Regions from separate parts of the Pseudomonas sp. Pse1 genome, predicted to be linked through region 2. Evidence: riboswitches for the same ligand, from Rfam matches in the RefSeq annotation. Region 2 holds a riboswitch; the other holds the start of a gene.
The links. Region 2 has a riboswitch for cobalamin ahead of cobW (cobalamin biosynthesis protein CobW). Riboswitches for the same ligand answer to the same signal wherever they lie in the genome.
Positions count from the first base shown of each region.

Region 1: another riboswitch for cobalamin. It lies ahead of NR126_RS09970 (ABC transporter substrate-binding protein); the one in region 2 lies ahead of cobW (cobalamin biosynthesis protein CobW).

Region 1 covers NZ_JALJRO010000005.1:161,781-169,003, reverse strand. The annotation lists gene NR126_RS09990 (HlyD family secretion protein) at 1-352, opposite strand, end outside; gene NR126_RS09985 (DUF3302 domain-containing protein) at 356-712, opposite strand; gene NR126_RS09980 (hypothetical protein) at 1,000-1,584, shown strand; gene NR126_RS09975 (MarC family NAAT transporter) at 1,591-2,262, shown strand; cobalamin riboswitch at 2,299-2,493, shown strand; gene NR126_RS09970 (ABC transporter substrate-binding protein) at 2,641-3,654, shown strand; gene NR126_RS09965 (iron ABC transporter permease) at 3,651-4,667, shown strand; gene NR126_RS09960 (ABC transporter ATP-binding protein) at 4,664-5,434, shown strand; gene NR126_RS09955 (pseudoazurin) at 5,452-5,889, shown strand; gene NR126_RS09950 (GNAT family N-acetyltransferase) at 5,855-6,376, opposite strand; gene NR126_RS09945 (OsmC domain/YcaO domain-containing protein) at 6,443-7,223, opposite strand, start outside.
Region 2 covers NZ_JALJRO010000023.1:38,617-45,839, reverse strand. The annotation lists gene cobM (precorrin-4 C(11)-methyltransferase) at 1-407, opposite strand, end outside; gene NR126_RS24930 (cobalamin biosynthesis protein) at 539-952, opposite strand; gene NR126_RS24925 (CbtA family protein) at 949-1,656, opposite strand; gene NR126_RS24920 (CbtB-domain containing protein) at 1,668-1,859, opposite strand; cobalamin riboswitch at 1,956-2,182, opposite strand; cobalamin riboswitch at 2,300-2,509, shown strand; gene cobW (cobalamin biosynthesis protein CobW) at 2,608-3,675, shown strand; gene cobN (cobaltochelatase subunit CobN) at 3,679-7,223, shown strand, end outside.

The sequences.
Region 1 (7,223 bases), on a different contig from region 2:
ACAAATCAGCCCGTGCGGAGATTTGCTGGGCTTTCAGCGACTTGAGGCGGTTCTGGAACGGCTCGGGGTCGATGCGAAACAGCACATCCCCGGTTTTCAGCGGCTCGTTGCCCTTGACCGGCACCTCGATCACCTTGCCCGTCACGGTCGGGATAATCGGCACCGAGACGAAGTACGAACGCGCCACCTCCGAATACGGGTGGTTGTAGTTCATCAGGAAGATCAGCGCGCCAATCAACACCACGCCGCCCAACACGGCGGTCGGCACCGTCCACTTGTTCAGGGGAATACGGAAAATCTTGAAGATTGCCACGCAGATGGCGGTGTAGGTAAGGATCAGTAATAAGTCCATGGTTTATTGCCGTCCTTCTATAGAAGAGTCATCGGACTGCGTCTTCCCTTCCAGGCGCTGCACGCGTTGGCGCAGTTCAGCCAGCTCCTTGACCAGCTCCGCATCGAGTTTCAACTGCTCGGGATCCGTGCGAAATCCCCAGCCGCGATCCTCCCGGTACAACATCGCCCAGATCCACAGGAACGGCCACAACGCATGCAGGGTGAACAGACTCACCCAACCTGCTGCATGAATGGCGTCCTGATGCGGATGTTTGCGGTGTACGGCAATTTCGTAGGGTATGTCGTGCAGCACGATAATCCCGTAGAACAACACGATTGCCGCAAAAAAAAGAATGCCCAGCGCAATGTAGTCGAGCACGACGCCCCCCTCCCGAAAAACAAAAACAGCGCGTACGCACCACGTGAGTGCTGTGATGGTCGACTGCGGTCGCTGCTCCGCGCGCGCCCGTTCGAAATCAGAATAGTTCAAGTTTAATCGCCTGCCCGGCTATCGCTCGCTGACTTAACTCAGTGAAATCGCAGATAGCAGACAGTCCCATGCAGGGCGAAATGCTCGGCAATTCAATCGATAAGGTCACCAGGCAAGTTGCCGAACACCGACTATTCTTGGGCGTGTCCGTCAGCTATCACAGGGAAACCAAGCTCATGAAATCCGTCAAATCCTTCGCCTTGCGTGTCGCGTTTGCCACTCTCCTGTCGACTGCCGGCATCAGTGCCCAGGCGGCTGATATTCCGTTGGGCAGTACCGCGATGGAAGGCCACTTCGTGACGAAAGTGCTGGCAGTCGATGCGGCGAATTATCAGGTCACCATCGAAGGCCTCAACAAGCAGCCGATTCCCCTGCAACTGACCGATCAAGCCAAAGCCCTGCCCAACCTGAAAGTCGGAGATAACGTCGACATCCAGGTGCTGCGCTCGGTGGCCTATGTACTCGACACCCAGGTGGGGGGTGCACCCAAAGTCAGCGATGAAGCCATGACCATTCGCGCCACCAAAGACAACCCCAATCCCGGCGGCGAGGCGGTACGCCAGGTCAAGGTCACCTCGAAGATTACCCAGATCGATTTGAAGACCCATGAAGTGACCCTGATGCCTCCAGAAGGCAAGGTCAGGGTGGTCAAGGTCGAGGACCCGCAGCTTCAAGAGCGCATGAAGAAGCTGCAGGTGGGGCAGACGGTCGAGGCGATCTACACCGAGATCCTGAAAATCAAAACCTCGACCAACCCATAATCGCCCATGAGTGATTTATTCAACGCGATTGCCCTGGGATTGCTGGCGTTGTTGCCGTTGCTCAACCCGCCCACCACCGTGGCGCTGTTCCTCGCCCTGAGTAAAGGACTCAACCAACGGCAAAAGAATAAACAGGCGCGGCTGACGGCCTTCTATGTCTTCCTGATCATGACGCTAACCTACTACACCGGCGAACTGATCATGGATGCCTTCAACATCTCCATCCCCGGTTTGCGCATAGCCGGGGGTGGAATCCTGATCGTCATGGGCATGAAGATGCTGTTTCCACCGCCCGCACCACCGACGACCGACCATGACGTCAAGGAAAAGGAGAGCTTCGCCTTGATCCCGCTGGCTATGCCCAGCACCGCCGGCCCCGGCACCATTGCCTTGATCATCAGTTCTGCGGCAACGATCAAGCACAGCACGATGTTCCCGGCCTGGGTGATAATGGCCGCCCCTGCGCTAATCTTCCTGTTCACCGCGCTGATCCTGTGGATCTGCCTGCGCAGCTCGGGGCTGATCATGCGCATAACCGGCGAGTCCGGGATCGACGCAATCTCCCGACTGATGGGCTTTTTGCTGGTGTGCATGGGCGCTCAGTTCGCCATCAATGGCTCGATCGAAATCGTCCAGTCGCTCATCGACAGCAACTTCCATCCGCCGCGCCTGCCCTAGTTGGCAGCCCGCGCATTTCCTCCCGGTGCCGTGATCGACTACCATAGCGCCGCCGGTCCCCCAGGGGATTAATAGGGAATCCGAAACACCACACCCGGTGTCAATCGGAACTGCCCCCGCAACTGTAGATGCCGAGCCCACTCCACAACTGCCACTGGATCATTTCCGGGAAGGCTGGGGTGCGGCAACGACGCATGAGTCAGGAGACCTGCCGGCCAAGCAAAATCACTAACCGGCGGGGTGTCCGGGAAGGACATCCCTGCTGCCCGCCAGTTTCCTTGTCGCGCGGTCTTGCCCTGTGTTCAACGCAGTGTTCGAGGGTGTGTTTCCAAACCGTATCCCTGCTGTTGCCTGTACGGTTCAAATGGAGATTGCCCCATGCTGTTGCCCCGCCTTTCGACCCTCGTTGCCGGTATGGCTCTTTGCGCCCTGGCCCAGGCCACCCCGACCCAGTACCCACTGACCCTCGAAAACTGCGGCAGCAGCCTGACCTTCCAGCATGCGCCCAGCGGCACCGTGACCATTGGCCAGGCCGGTACCGAAATGCTCTACGCCCTGGGCCTGAGCGACAAAGTGCTCGGCACGTCGCTGTGGTTCAACAACGTGTTGCCGGTGTACAAGGCGCAGAACGACAAGATCGAGCGCTTGGCGGACAACGATCCCAGTTTCGAAGCGGTGATCGGCAAGCGCCCGCAACTGGTGACGGTTGAGCTGGAATGGATGGTCGGTCCGCAAGGCGTGGTCGGCACTCGCGAGCAATTTCATGAGCTGAAAATCCCCACCTACCTGCTGCCTTCAGACTGTGAAGCCAAGGACAACCTGGTGGGCGCTGACGGTACGCGCCTGGCGCCGTTCCGCATCGAGAGCATCTACAAGGGCATTGAGCAGCTCGCCGAGATTTTCGATGTGCGCGAGCGCGGCGCCCAACTGACGGACGAGCTCAAGGCCAGCCTCGCCCAATCGATTACCAAGGCCCACGAGAAAAAGCACCCGCCGCTCAGTGCCCTGGTCTGGTTCTCCAGCGCCGACATGGACATCGATCCTTATGTGGCCGGCCACAAGGGCGTTCCCGACTTCATGTTGACGACGTTGGGCGTGCGTAACGTGGTCGAGTCCGACGAGGAATGGCCGACGGTCGGCTGGGAAACCATCGCCAAGGCCAATCCGACTTTCCTGGTCATCGCGCGCATGGACCGCCGCCGCTTCCCCGCCGATGACCATGAAAAGAAACTGGCGTTTCTGCGCAGCGACCCGGTGACACGCAACATGGACGCGGTGAAAAACAACCGCATCATCGTGCTTGATGCGATGGCCATGCAGGCCAGCGTGCGCACCTTCGACGGCCTGCAGCAACTGGCCGAGGCCATCGACCGCTTTAACCTGCCGCAATGACTGCGAGTCTGATTAGAAGCTTGTCGGCCATGGCGCTGCTGTTGGCAGCTGTCATCGCCGGCGTGGCCATCGGTGAAACCGCCATTGAGCTTCACGTGGTGTTCCAGGTGCTGGCAAACAAACTGTGGGCCGCCGGCTACGCGCTGGACCCGATCGACGAAGGCATCGTCTGGAATTATCGCCTGACCCGCGCCCTGGTCGCGGCGGCCTGCGGTGCCGGCCTGGCCACCTGCGGGGTGATTCTGCAGTCGTTGTTGCGCAATCCCCTGGCTGATCCGTATCTGCTGGGCGTCAGTGCCGGAGCCTCAACCGGGGCGGTGTTGGTGGCTCTGCTCGGCGTCGGCGCCGGCATGCTGACCTTGTCGGCCGGCGCCTTCGTCGGCGCCATGGCTGCGTTCGCCCTGGTGATTTTGCTGGCGCGACTCAGCGGTTCAAGCCGTGGCACTGGGCAAATCATCCTCGCGGGCATTGCCGGCTCGCAGTTGTTCAACGCCATCACCGCGTTCCTGATCACCAAATCGGCCAGCTCCGAACAGGCACGGGGCATCATGTTCTGGCTGCTGGGCAACCTCAGCGGGGTGCGCTGGCCGTCGGTGTGGCTGGCGGTGCCGGTGGCAGTCGCGGGTCTGGTGTTGTGCCTGCTGCACCGACGTGCCTTGGACGCTTTTGCCTTTGGCAGCGATTCAGCCGCATCACTCGGCATACCGGTGCGCCGGGTGCAGTTGGTGCTGGTGGGGTGCGCGGCGCTGGTGACGGCGGTGATGGTGTCCATTGTCGGCTCCATCGGTTTTGTCGGTCTGGTAATTCCCCACGCCGTGCGCCTGCTGCTCGGCACCGGGCACTCGCGCCTGTTGCCCGCCAGTGCCCTGGCCGGCGCGTTGTTTCTGATTGCCGCCGACGTGCTGTCACGCACCCTGATCAAGGGCCAGGTGATTCCGGTCGGGGTGATCACCGCGCTGGTCGGTGCGCCGGTGTTTGCGCTGATCCTGATCGGCCGCAGGAGCGCCCGATGAGCGCCCCCGTTCTGAGGTGCCGAGGTCTGTCCTTCAAGGTGCGTGACGCCGAGTTGCTGCAGGATATCCATCTCGATCTGCACCCCGGCGAAACCCTCGGCGTCGTCGGGCCCAACGGCTCCGGCAAGTCCACCTTGCTCAAGCTGTTGGCCGGCTTGCGCACGCCGTCAGCCGGCGGTGTGTGGCTGGCTGACCAGCCGCTGGAAAAACTTTCGCGCCGCAGCATTGCGCAACGCCTGGCGGTGGTCGAGCAACAGGCCGACACCGACGACGCGATCCGCGTGTTCGACGCCGTCGCGCTCGGCCGCACGCCCTGGTTGTCGGCCCTGAGCCCGTGGAGCCGGGAGGACGAGGCGATCGTCCGCCAGGCCCTGCACGATGTCGACGCCACGCACCTGAGCACACGCATCTGGCGTGGTCTGTCCGGGGGTGAGCGCCAGCGCGTGCATATCGCCCGGGCCCTCGCCCAGCGTCCGCAGATCCTGCTGCTCGACGAGCCGACCAACCACCTCGACATCCAGCATCAACTGACGATTCTCAAGGGTGTGCAGGCGCTGCCCGTTACCAGCCTGATCGTGCTGCACGACCTCAACCAGGCCCTGACCTGCGACCGCCTGGCAATCCTCGACCGTGGACGGCTGGTGGCGCTCGGTAAGCCCCTGGAAGTGCTCACGCCACAACGTTTGCACGCCACCTTCGGCGTACAGGCCCACTACCTCACGGACCCATTCGATGGCGCGCAGATCCTGCGCTTGCGCGCCACCTGATCAATCGAGGACTCGACATGCGCTCTCTATCCTTACCCTTGCTGCTCGCCAGCGCCCTGTTCTGCTCGGCCCTGCAGGCGCAAACTTTTGAAGTGAAAATGCTCACCCGTGGTGCCGCTGGCAGCATGGTCTACGAGCCGGATTACCTGCGTATCGAGCCCGGTGACAGTGTCAGGTTCATTCCCAGCCAAAGCGGACACAACGCCGCTTCGGTCGCGGGGCTACTGCCGGCAGGTGCTACTGCGTTCAAGGGCAAAATCAATCAGGAGATCGAGCAGGTTTTCGACATCCCTGGCCTGTATGGCATCCAATGCACCCCGCATCTGGCCATGGGCATGGTGATGCTGATCCAGGTCGGTCCAACCACCGCCCAGCCAGCCGAAATCCCGTCAGCCTTGCCAAAGCGTGCCACCGAGCGTTTCAGCCGTCTGTTGCAGCACCAGCAGGCTCAATAGTCGCCAGTTGGAATTCCATATGGGTGGTCTGCCACAGCGGATCAGCCTCGACATCGATGATCGCGAAGCCCTGGCGAATCCAGAAATCAATGGCGCCGGGAAGGAAGGGATGGGTGTGCAGGTAGACCACCTGCACGCCGTCCGCCTGGGCCAGGGCCAGCAAGGCGCGGTACAGCTGCGCCGCCAGACCGACTCGTCGGTGAGCCGGCAGGACGAACAGCCGAACCACCTCGACCACTTTGCGGCCGCGATAATCCAGCTGGGGGAAACGTCCGTCGTACGGCAGGTAGCCGATCGTGGCGACGATCAGCCCGTCGACCCGCGCCACCAGAAACCGCCCGTCACCGCGCAGATAGACCGCCTCGAAATGCGCCAGATCAGCCGGCAGGCCGCTGGCGCTGAGCTTGGGAAACAACTCGGCGCGGACCTGTTGAACGAAGGTCAGGACCTCGGGGATTTCTGTGGCGGTGACAGGGTGAAATTTCAAAATGCTATTCCTGTTTCTGACACACCGCAGAGCCCCCAGTCGCTTGCAAGCCAGCGCCTACAGCCGTCAAACACCCGCGACTTTGGCCCGTGCCGCATGCAGTTTCTTGTAGCTGTCGATCAACCGCAGGTGCCGATCCAGCCCTTCGAGCTTCATGCTGGTTGGCGTCAGGCCATGGAAGCGCACGCTGCCGTTGACCGAACCAATCGCCGCGTCCATTCGCTCGTTGCCAAACATACGACGGAAGTTGACCTCGTAGTCCGCCAGCTCCAGGTCTTCGTCCAACTCCATCTCCAGCACTGCGTTCACTGCCTGGTAGAACAGGCCGCGCTCGACGGTGTTGTCGTTGTACTGCAGGAAGGCTTCCACCGCGTCCTTCGCCTCTTCGAACTGTTGCAGGGCGAGGTAGATCAGCAGTTTCAGCTCGAGGATGGTCAACTGGCCCCAGGCCGTGTTGTCGTCGAACTCGATACCGATCAGGGTGGTGATGTCGGTGTAATCGTCCAGCTCGCTTTCCACCAGGCGCTCACCCAGGGCCTTCAGCTCGGCGTCGTCGAGGCTGTGCAGATTGAGGATGTCGGCACGGAAGAACAGCGCCTTGTTGGTGTTGTCCCAGATCAGGTCGTCCAACGGATAGATTTCCGAATAGTCCGGCACCAGGATCCGGCAGGCCGTGGCACCGAAGTGCTCATACACCGCCATGTACACCTGCTTGCCCATGTCTTCGAGAATCTTGAACAGGGTCGCGGCTTCTTCGGCGTTGGAGTTTTCGCCTTCGCTGGTGAAGTCCCACTCGACAAACTCGTAATCCGACTGGGCGCTGAAGAAGCGCCACGAGACCACGCCG
Region 2 (7,223 bases):
CGGGTGAGGATCACGCTCTGGGCGATGTCCGGCAGGGTCAGTTCAGCCTCCAGCAACGCCGCGCAGGCGGCGGTGGCGGTGACGCCGGGGATGATTTCGAAGGGGATGCCCAGCGCCCGCAAGTGGCGGATCTGCTCGCCGATGGCGCCGTACAGGCTCGGGTCGCCGGAATGCACGCGGGCCACATCCTGGCCCTGGACGTGAGCCACGCGGATCAGCTCGATGATCTGTTCCAGGTGCAGTTCGGCGCTGTTGATCACGTGTTCGGCCTGGTGGCCTTCAAGCGCGGCAGCCGGCACCAGCGAGCCGGCGTAGATGATCACCGGGCAACTGCGGATCAGCCGCTGGCCCTTGACGGTGATCAGTTCCGGATCGCCGGGGCCGGCGCCGATGAAGTAGACGGTCATGGCCGGCTCCTGAGGGTTCTAGGGAAGGGGCAGATGAGCGATGCTCATGATGAAAAGGGAATTATCGCAAGAATTGAAGGGGGCTAACGCAGGAACTCGCTCGCTCCTACAGGTGTGCGGGGTATTGCCCATTATCCGGCACACGCCAACGCAAAGGTCGCTTGCGCATACTTCTGTCGGGAAATCAGCAAGGTCGCTGGCGCCTGGGCCAGTGCTTCGGCAAGGGCGAGGGCAGCGCTTTCGGCGACGCCGTAACAACCCGTGCGCTCGAAAGCGATCTGGGACTGGTGGCTAAGCCGTGCTTCGTAAGCGGACAATTGCTCGCTGCTGAACACGGTCAGGGGCAAGCCCAGTTGCTCAGCCAGTTCGATAAGCCCGGGTTCATCACGTTTCAGGTCGATGCTCGCCAGCGCCGTGATCGATTGCAGATCGATCCGCTGTGCCTGCAAGGCCTGGTCGAGTAACGCGCGCAGCGTGCTGGCCGGGCAGCCGCGTTGGCAGCCCAGGCCGACCACCAGGGTCGGCGCTGCGCGCGTTTCACTCATGCCTGATAGTGGCCTGCGCTTTTGCGCCGGAACAACCAGGCACTGATCAGCCCAAGGGCCAGCCAGAACGCCACGTTGGTCAGCTGCGAAGCGATCTTGAACTGCGCTTCGAGGGCCTCGGGGGCGAGCATCGAATGCACTTCCGGTTGCGGCGCGCCGACGATGTGCGGCACCGCTAAGATGGCCACGCCGAGTGCCTTCAGCAGCCAGTTCTTGCCGAAGGCGATCAGGGCGATACCGGCAGCAGTAGACGCGGCAGTACCGATCCACCACATCTGCCGCTGCGCCAGATCCGCGGCGGCGGTGCCCGGCAACTCCGGCGGCAGGCCGAGGGTCGGCGCGAGGACGAAGGTGGCGTAACCGGCCAGGCCCCAGAGCAGGCCCTGGGACGTGCGGGTCGGGGTGCGCAGGGTGTAGAGTCCGGCGAGCATCAGCGCGAAACCGACCGCCACCACCAGGTTGCCGCCGGTGGTCGACAGCACGCGCTGCCAGCCGTCTTCCGGCTCCCAGGCCTCGGCGTCGTGGCTGTGGGCAGCCATCGCCGAGTCGGCATGTTCATGCACTTGCTCGACGGCGGGCTCGGATTTCTCGTAGGTCTCGGCCTGCAAAATCAGCGGCGAGACCCAGAAGCTTTGCAGCAGGGTCAGCAGAAGGGCGGCCAACAGCCCGCTGAAACCTGCGGTTTGAGCAATACGCTTGATCATCTGGGCAGGTCTCAGTGGCACGGGAAAGCGGCGCTGTGCCGGGTGTCGTGAGCGGCGTTGTGCACGGCTTCGATGTGCGAGAAGCCGGCGAAGTACACCAGGCACGCACCGAGGATCGAGGCGCTGAGGGCGGCGACCAGGCGTTGGCCCAGTGTGGTGGTGCCGGCGGCGGTGGCGTGGCGAGTGCTGCTGATGGTCGACATGGCGCTTACCTCTGGTCAGTCAGGGGTGATCCGTGCGCATGCAAGCCTCCGCGAGCAGGCCGCGGAAACTGAAACAGCGCCCGCCCACCGCGGGTTTGTTATTCAAGTATTGCGGGCCGGTCTCCGGGCTCACGAGGGGCTGGCGTTGGCCAAACCTTCAAGAATCGCCTTCCCATGCTGTACATCAGGCACAGTGGCTGTGATTCTTCACTCGCTTACCGTTGCGGGGGCAGCACCGGACTGACATGGGCTTGAAGTAAAGCTCATGATTCACCGGTTTCCCGTTTCACCCTGTGAAGGGCACCCGTAACAAGGTGTGTAGGAGAGCATGGGCGGGTGCTGGCGTCAATCTTGATACCGAGTTGACCCCTTCGCGAGCAGGCTCGCTCCCACAATGGATTTGCGGTCACCAGAACCATTGACCGAGCCCAGTACGATGCGTAGCCTTGCACCTTCGAGGTTCTTCGGCCCCTGCGCCGAAGCTAAGAAGGGAACGCGGTCGATGCCGCGGCTGCCCCCGCAACTGTGAACGGTGTCGTTGCTGCCAGGCCACTGCACGCTCTTCCGAGCGGCGGGAAGGCGCAGTAATCGCCAGTCGAAAGACCGGCCCACCGTCAGCCAGGAGACCTGCCTCGATCCAGATTCTCACTACAACCGGGCGGGGTGATCCGGTGGCGAACTGCTCCCGCGCGCGTCTGCGTCGCTGGTTCTCGTCCCGTATGCCCGCCACCTTGCCAAAGGGCATCCGATGAAAACACTGGCCAAACTCCCCGTCACCATCGTTACCGGCTTCCTTGGCTCGGGCAAAACCACCTTGCTGCGGCACATGCTCGACAACGCCCAGGGCCGGCGCATCGCGGTGATCGTCAACGAATTTGGCGAGCTGGGCATCGACGGCGAAATCCTCAAGCAGTGCTCCATCGGCTGCACCGAAGAAGAAGCCAGCGGCCGGGTCTACGAGTTGGCCAACGGTTGCCTGTGCTGCACCGTCCAGGAAGAATTCTTCCCGGTGATGCGCGAGCTGGTGGCGCGCCGTGGCGACCTCGACCACATCCTCATCGAAACCTCTGGCCTGGCCCTGCCCAAGCCGCTGGTCCAGGCTTTCCAGTGGCCGGAAATCCGCAGCGCCTGCACGGTTGACGCGGTTATTACCGTGGTCGACAGCCCGGCCGTCGCCGCCGGCACCTTCGCCGCCTTCCCTGACCAGGTTGACGCCCAGCGCAAGCTCGACCCGAACCTTGACCACGAGTCGCCGCTGCACGAACTGTTCGCTGACCAACTGGCCAGCGCCGACTTGGTGATCCTCAACAAGACCGACCTGATCAACCCCGAAGACCTGGCCCGAGTGCGCCTGGAAGTCGCCGAGGAACTGCCGCCGGCGGTGAAAATCATCGAGGCCAGCAGCGGTCGCGTGCCGCTGGACGTGCTGATCGGCCTGGGTGCCGGCTCCGAAGAACACATCGACAGCCGCCACAGCCACCACGATCACCACCATGACGGCGACGATCATGAAGACCACGATCACGACGCCTTCGATTCGATCTCCATCGAACTGCCGCAAGCCGATGAAAGCCTGCTGCTCGATGCCCTGACCCAACTGGTGGTGCAGCACGGCATCCTGCGGGTCAAGGGTTTCGCGGCGATCCCGAACAAACCGATGCGCCTGCTGATCCAGGGCGTGGGCACTCGTTTCGACAAGCACTTCGACCGTCAGTGGGGCGCCGAAGAAGCGCGCATCACGCGCCTGGTGCTGATCGGCCAGGAACTGGACGCGGCCTTGCTCGAAGCGCAACTGCGCGCCGCCCTCAGCGTCTGATCCATGCACCTGCTCAGGACCCAGCCCGGCGGATTCGTCTCCGAGGACAACATTGCCGATCTCGGGCAAACCCCCGCCGAGCTGGTGATCCTGTGCAGCGGTGACTCCAGCCTGGCGCTGCTGGCCGAGGCGGCGCAGCAACTGCCCGGGGACTACCCGAGCCTACGCCTGGCCAACCCGATGCAGGTGCAGAATCACGCCTCGGTCGACCTGTATGTCGATCAGGTGCTGCGCCACGCCAAGGTGATCCTGATCTCGCTGCATGGCGGGATCGCCTATTGGCGCTACGGCGTCGAGCGCCTGATCGAACTGGCGCAGCGCGGTGTGCAACTGATTCTGGTGCCGGGCGACGACCGTCCCGACCCGGAGCTCAGCGACTTGAGCACCGTGCCGGCGGAAGACCGCGAGCGGCTCTGGCACTTCCTGCGTCAGGGCGGCAAGCACAATGCTCTGGAGCTGTATCGCTGCCTGGCCAGTCGCTGGCTTGGCCGCGACTATGCCTGGGGCGAGCCGCAAGTGCTGCCACGCACGGCGATCTATCATCCGCATCACGCCCATCCTAACCTGACCGATTGGCAAGCCGACTGGCGGCCCGGTCAGCCAGTGGCGGCGCTGCTGTTCTACCGCTCGCACTTGCAGGCGGCCAACACCGCGTTCGTCGATGTGTTCTGCCAGCGCTTGCAGGTGGCCGGACTCAATCCCTTGCCAATCGCCGTCGCCAGCCTCAAGGAGCCCGGCTGCCTGACGGTCGTCGAAGACTGGCTGGACGAGGTGCAGGCCGCGCTGATTCTCAACACCACCGGCTTTGCCCAGTCCAGCCCCGAGGCGCCGCACCTGCGGCCGTTCCGCCGCGATATCCCGGTGATCCAGGCGATCTGTGCCCAAGACAACGAGCCGGGCTGGAGTGCCAGCGAACAGGGGCTCGGCCCGCGTGACCTGGCGATGCACATCGCCTTGCCGGAACTGGATGGGCGGATCATCAGTCGGCCCATCAGCTTCAAGGACCTGGCCTGGCGCAGCGAGCGCAGCCAGTGCGATGTGGTCTGTTACCGGGCGCACCCCGAACGCATGGATTTCGTCGCCGAACTGGCCCGGCGCTGGGCCGAGTTGGCGCGCGTGCCGAACGGCGAGAAACGGGTGGCGCTGATTCTTGCCAACTATCCGACTCGCGATGGACGCATTGGCAACGGTGTCGGCCTGGACACCCCGGCAGCGGCCTTGAATATTCTGCGAGCGCTGCAGGAGCAAGGCTATCCGCTGCCGGTCGAACTGCCCGTCAGCGGCACCGCGTTGATCCAGCAACTGCTCGGCGGGGTCAGTAACGATCTCGACAGCATCGACCTGCGCCCCTGCCAGCAAAGCCTGGCGCTGGAGGATTACCGGGCGATGTTCGAGGCCTTGCCGGAAGCTAACCGCAGCGCGGTGCTGCAACGCTGGGGCGAGCCGAGCGCGGACCCGATGTACCGCGACGGGCGGCTGATGATCGCCGGCCTGCGCTTCGGCCTGACCTTTGTCGGCATCCAGCCGGCGCGCGGTTATCAGGTCGATCCGAGCGCGGTCTACCACGACCCGGACCTGGTGCCGCCCCACGCCTACCTGGCGTTCTACTTCTGGCTGCGCAAGGTCTACGGCGCCCATGCGCTGATCCATGTCGGCAAACACGGCAACCTAGAATGGCTGCCGGGCAAGGGTGTTGGCCTGTCCGAGCAGTGCTGGCCGGATGCGCTGCTCGGGCCGCTGCCGAACATCTACCCGTTTATCGTCAACGACCCGGGCGAGGGCGCCCAGGCCAAACGCCGCACCCAAGCGGTGATCATCGACCACCTGATGCCACCCCTGACCCGCGCCGAAACCTACGGCCCGCTGCGCAATCTGGAGTTGCTGGCCGACGAATATTACGAAGCGCAACTGCTCGACCCACGGCGGGCTCGCGAACTGCAGCGCGACATTCTGGCGCTGGTGCGTGAGACCCACATTGACCGTGAGCTGCAACTCGATAGCGACGCCGACGCGGCGATCTGGCTGCCGCGCCTGGACACCTACCTCTGCGACCTCAAGGAATCGCAGATTCGCGATGGGCTGCATGTATTCGGCGAGTCGCCGAGTGGGCGTTTGCGCATCGACACCTTGCTCGCGTTGTTGCGCATTCCCCGGGGGGATGGTCGGGGGGCGCAATCGAGCTTGTTGCGGGCGTTGAGCAAAGCCTTTGCGCTGGGGTTTGATCCGCTGGATTGTGCCCTGGCCGAACCCTGGAGCGGACCGCGCCCGGAGGTGTTGGCCGCGATTACCGACGAGCCCTGGCGCACTGCGGGGGATAGCCGTGAGCGGTTGGAGTTGTTTGCCAGCCAACTCATCTCCCAGACATTGAGCCCTGATACCTGTAGGAGCGAGCCTGCTCGCGATGGTGTATCAGACACATCGCAGTCGCCTGACACTCCATCGCGAGCAGGCTCGCTCCTGCAATGGTCTGCATCGGTAGAAGTCGAAGCCATCCTCGACCACCTGCGCGAAGTCGTCGCCCCGCGCCTGGACGCCTGCGGCCCGGCGGAAATGCACGGTTTGCTCAGCGCCCTCGCCGGACGTTTCGTCCCCGCCGGCCCCAGTGGTGCGCCAAGTCGTGGGCGCCTCGATGTGTTGCCCACCGGGCGTAATTTCTACTCGGTGGACGTGCGCAACCTACCGACCACCACCGCCTGGCGCATCGGTTTTCAATCGGCCAACCTGATTCTCGAACGGCACCTGCAGGACCACGGCGATCACTTGCGCCAGCTCGGCCTGTCAGTGTGGGGCACGGCGACCATGCGCACCGGCGGCGACGACATTGCCCAGGCCATGGCGCTGATGGGCGTGCGTCCGGTGTGGGCCACGGGCAGCCAGCGGGTCGATGACTTCGAAATCCTGCCGCTGAGCCTGCTCGACCGGCCACGGGTCGACGTGACCTTGCGCGTGTCCGGATTCTTCCGCGATGCCTTCGCCAACCTGATCCGCCTGTTCGACGCCGCCGTGCAAGCGGTGGCCGCGCTGGACGAGCCGGATGACCTCAACCCGCTGGCGGCCAAGGTGCGTCAGGAGCGCGAGACGCTGCTGCAGTCCGGACTCGATGCCGATGCGGCGGCGCGCCAGGCCGGCTGGCGGATTTTCGGTGCCAAGCCCGGTGCCTACGGTGCTGGCGTGCAGGGCGCGATCGACGGGCGTCTGTGGCAAAGCCGCGACGACCTGGCCGAGGTCTACCTGAACTGGGGCGGCTACGCCTATGGCGGCGCCGACGAAGGTACGGCGGCGCGCACACAGTTTGCTCAGCGCCTGAGCCAGGTGCAGGCGGTGGTGCAGAACCAGGACAACCGCGAGCACGACCTGCTCGATTCCAACGACTACTACCAATTCCAGGGTGGCATGCTCGCCGCCGTGGAAAGCCTCAGCGGTGCAGCGGCGGCCAGTTATCACGGCGATCACAGCCAGCCGGACCTGCCGAAGATCCGCACCCTCAAGGAAGAACTGAACCGGGTGATTCGCTCGCGGGCTGCCAATCCGAAGTGGATTGAGGGGGT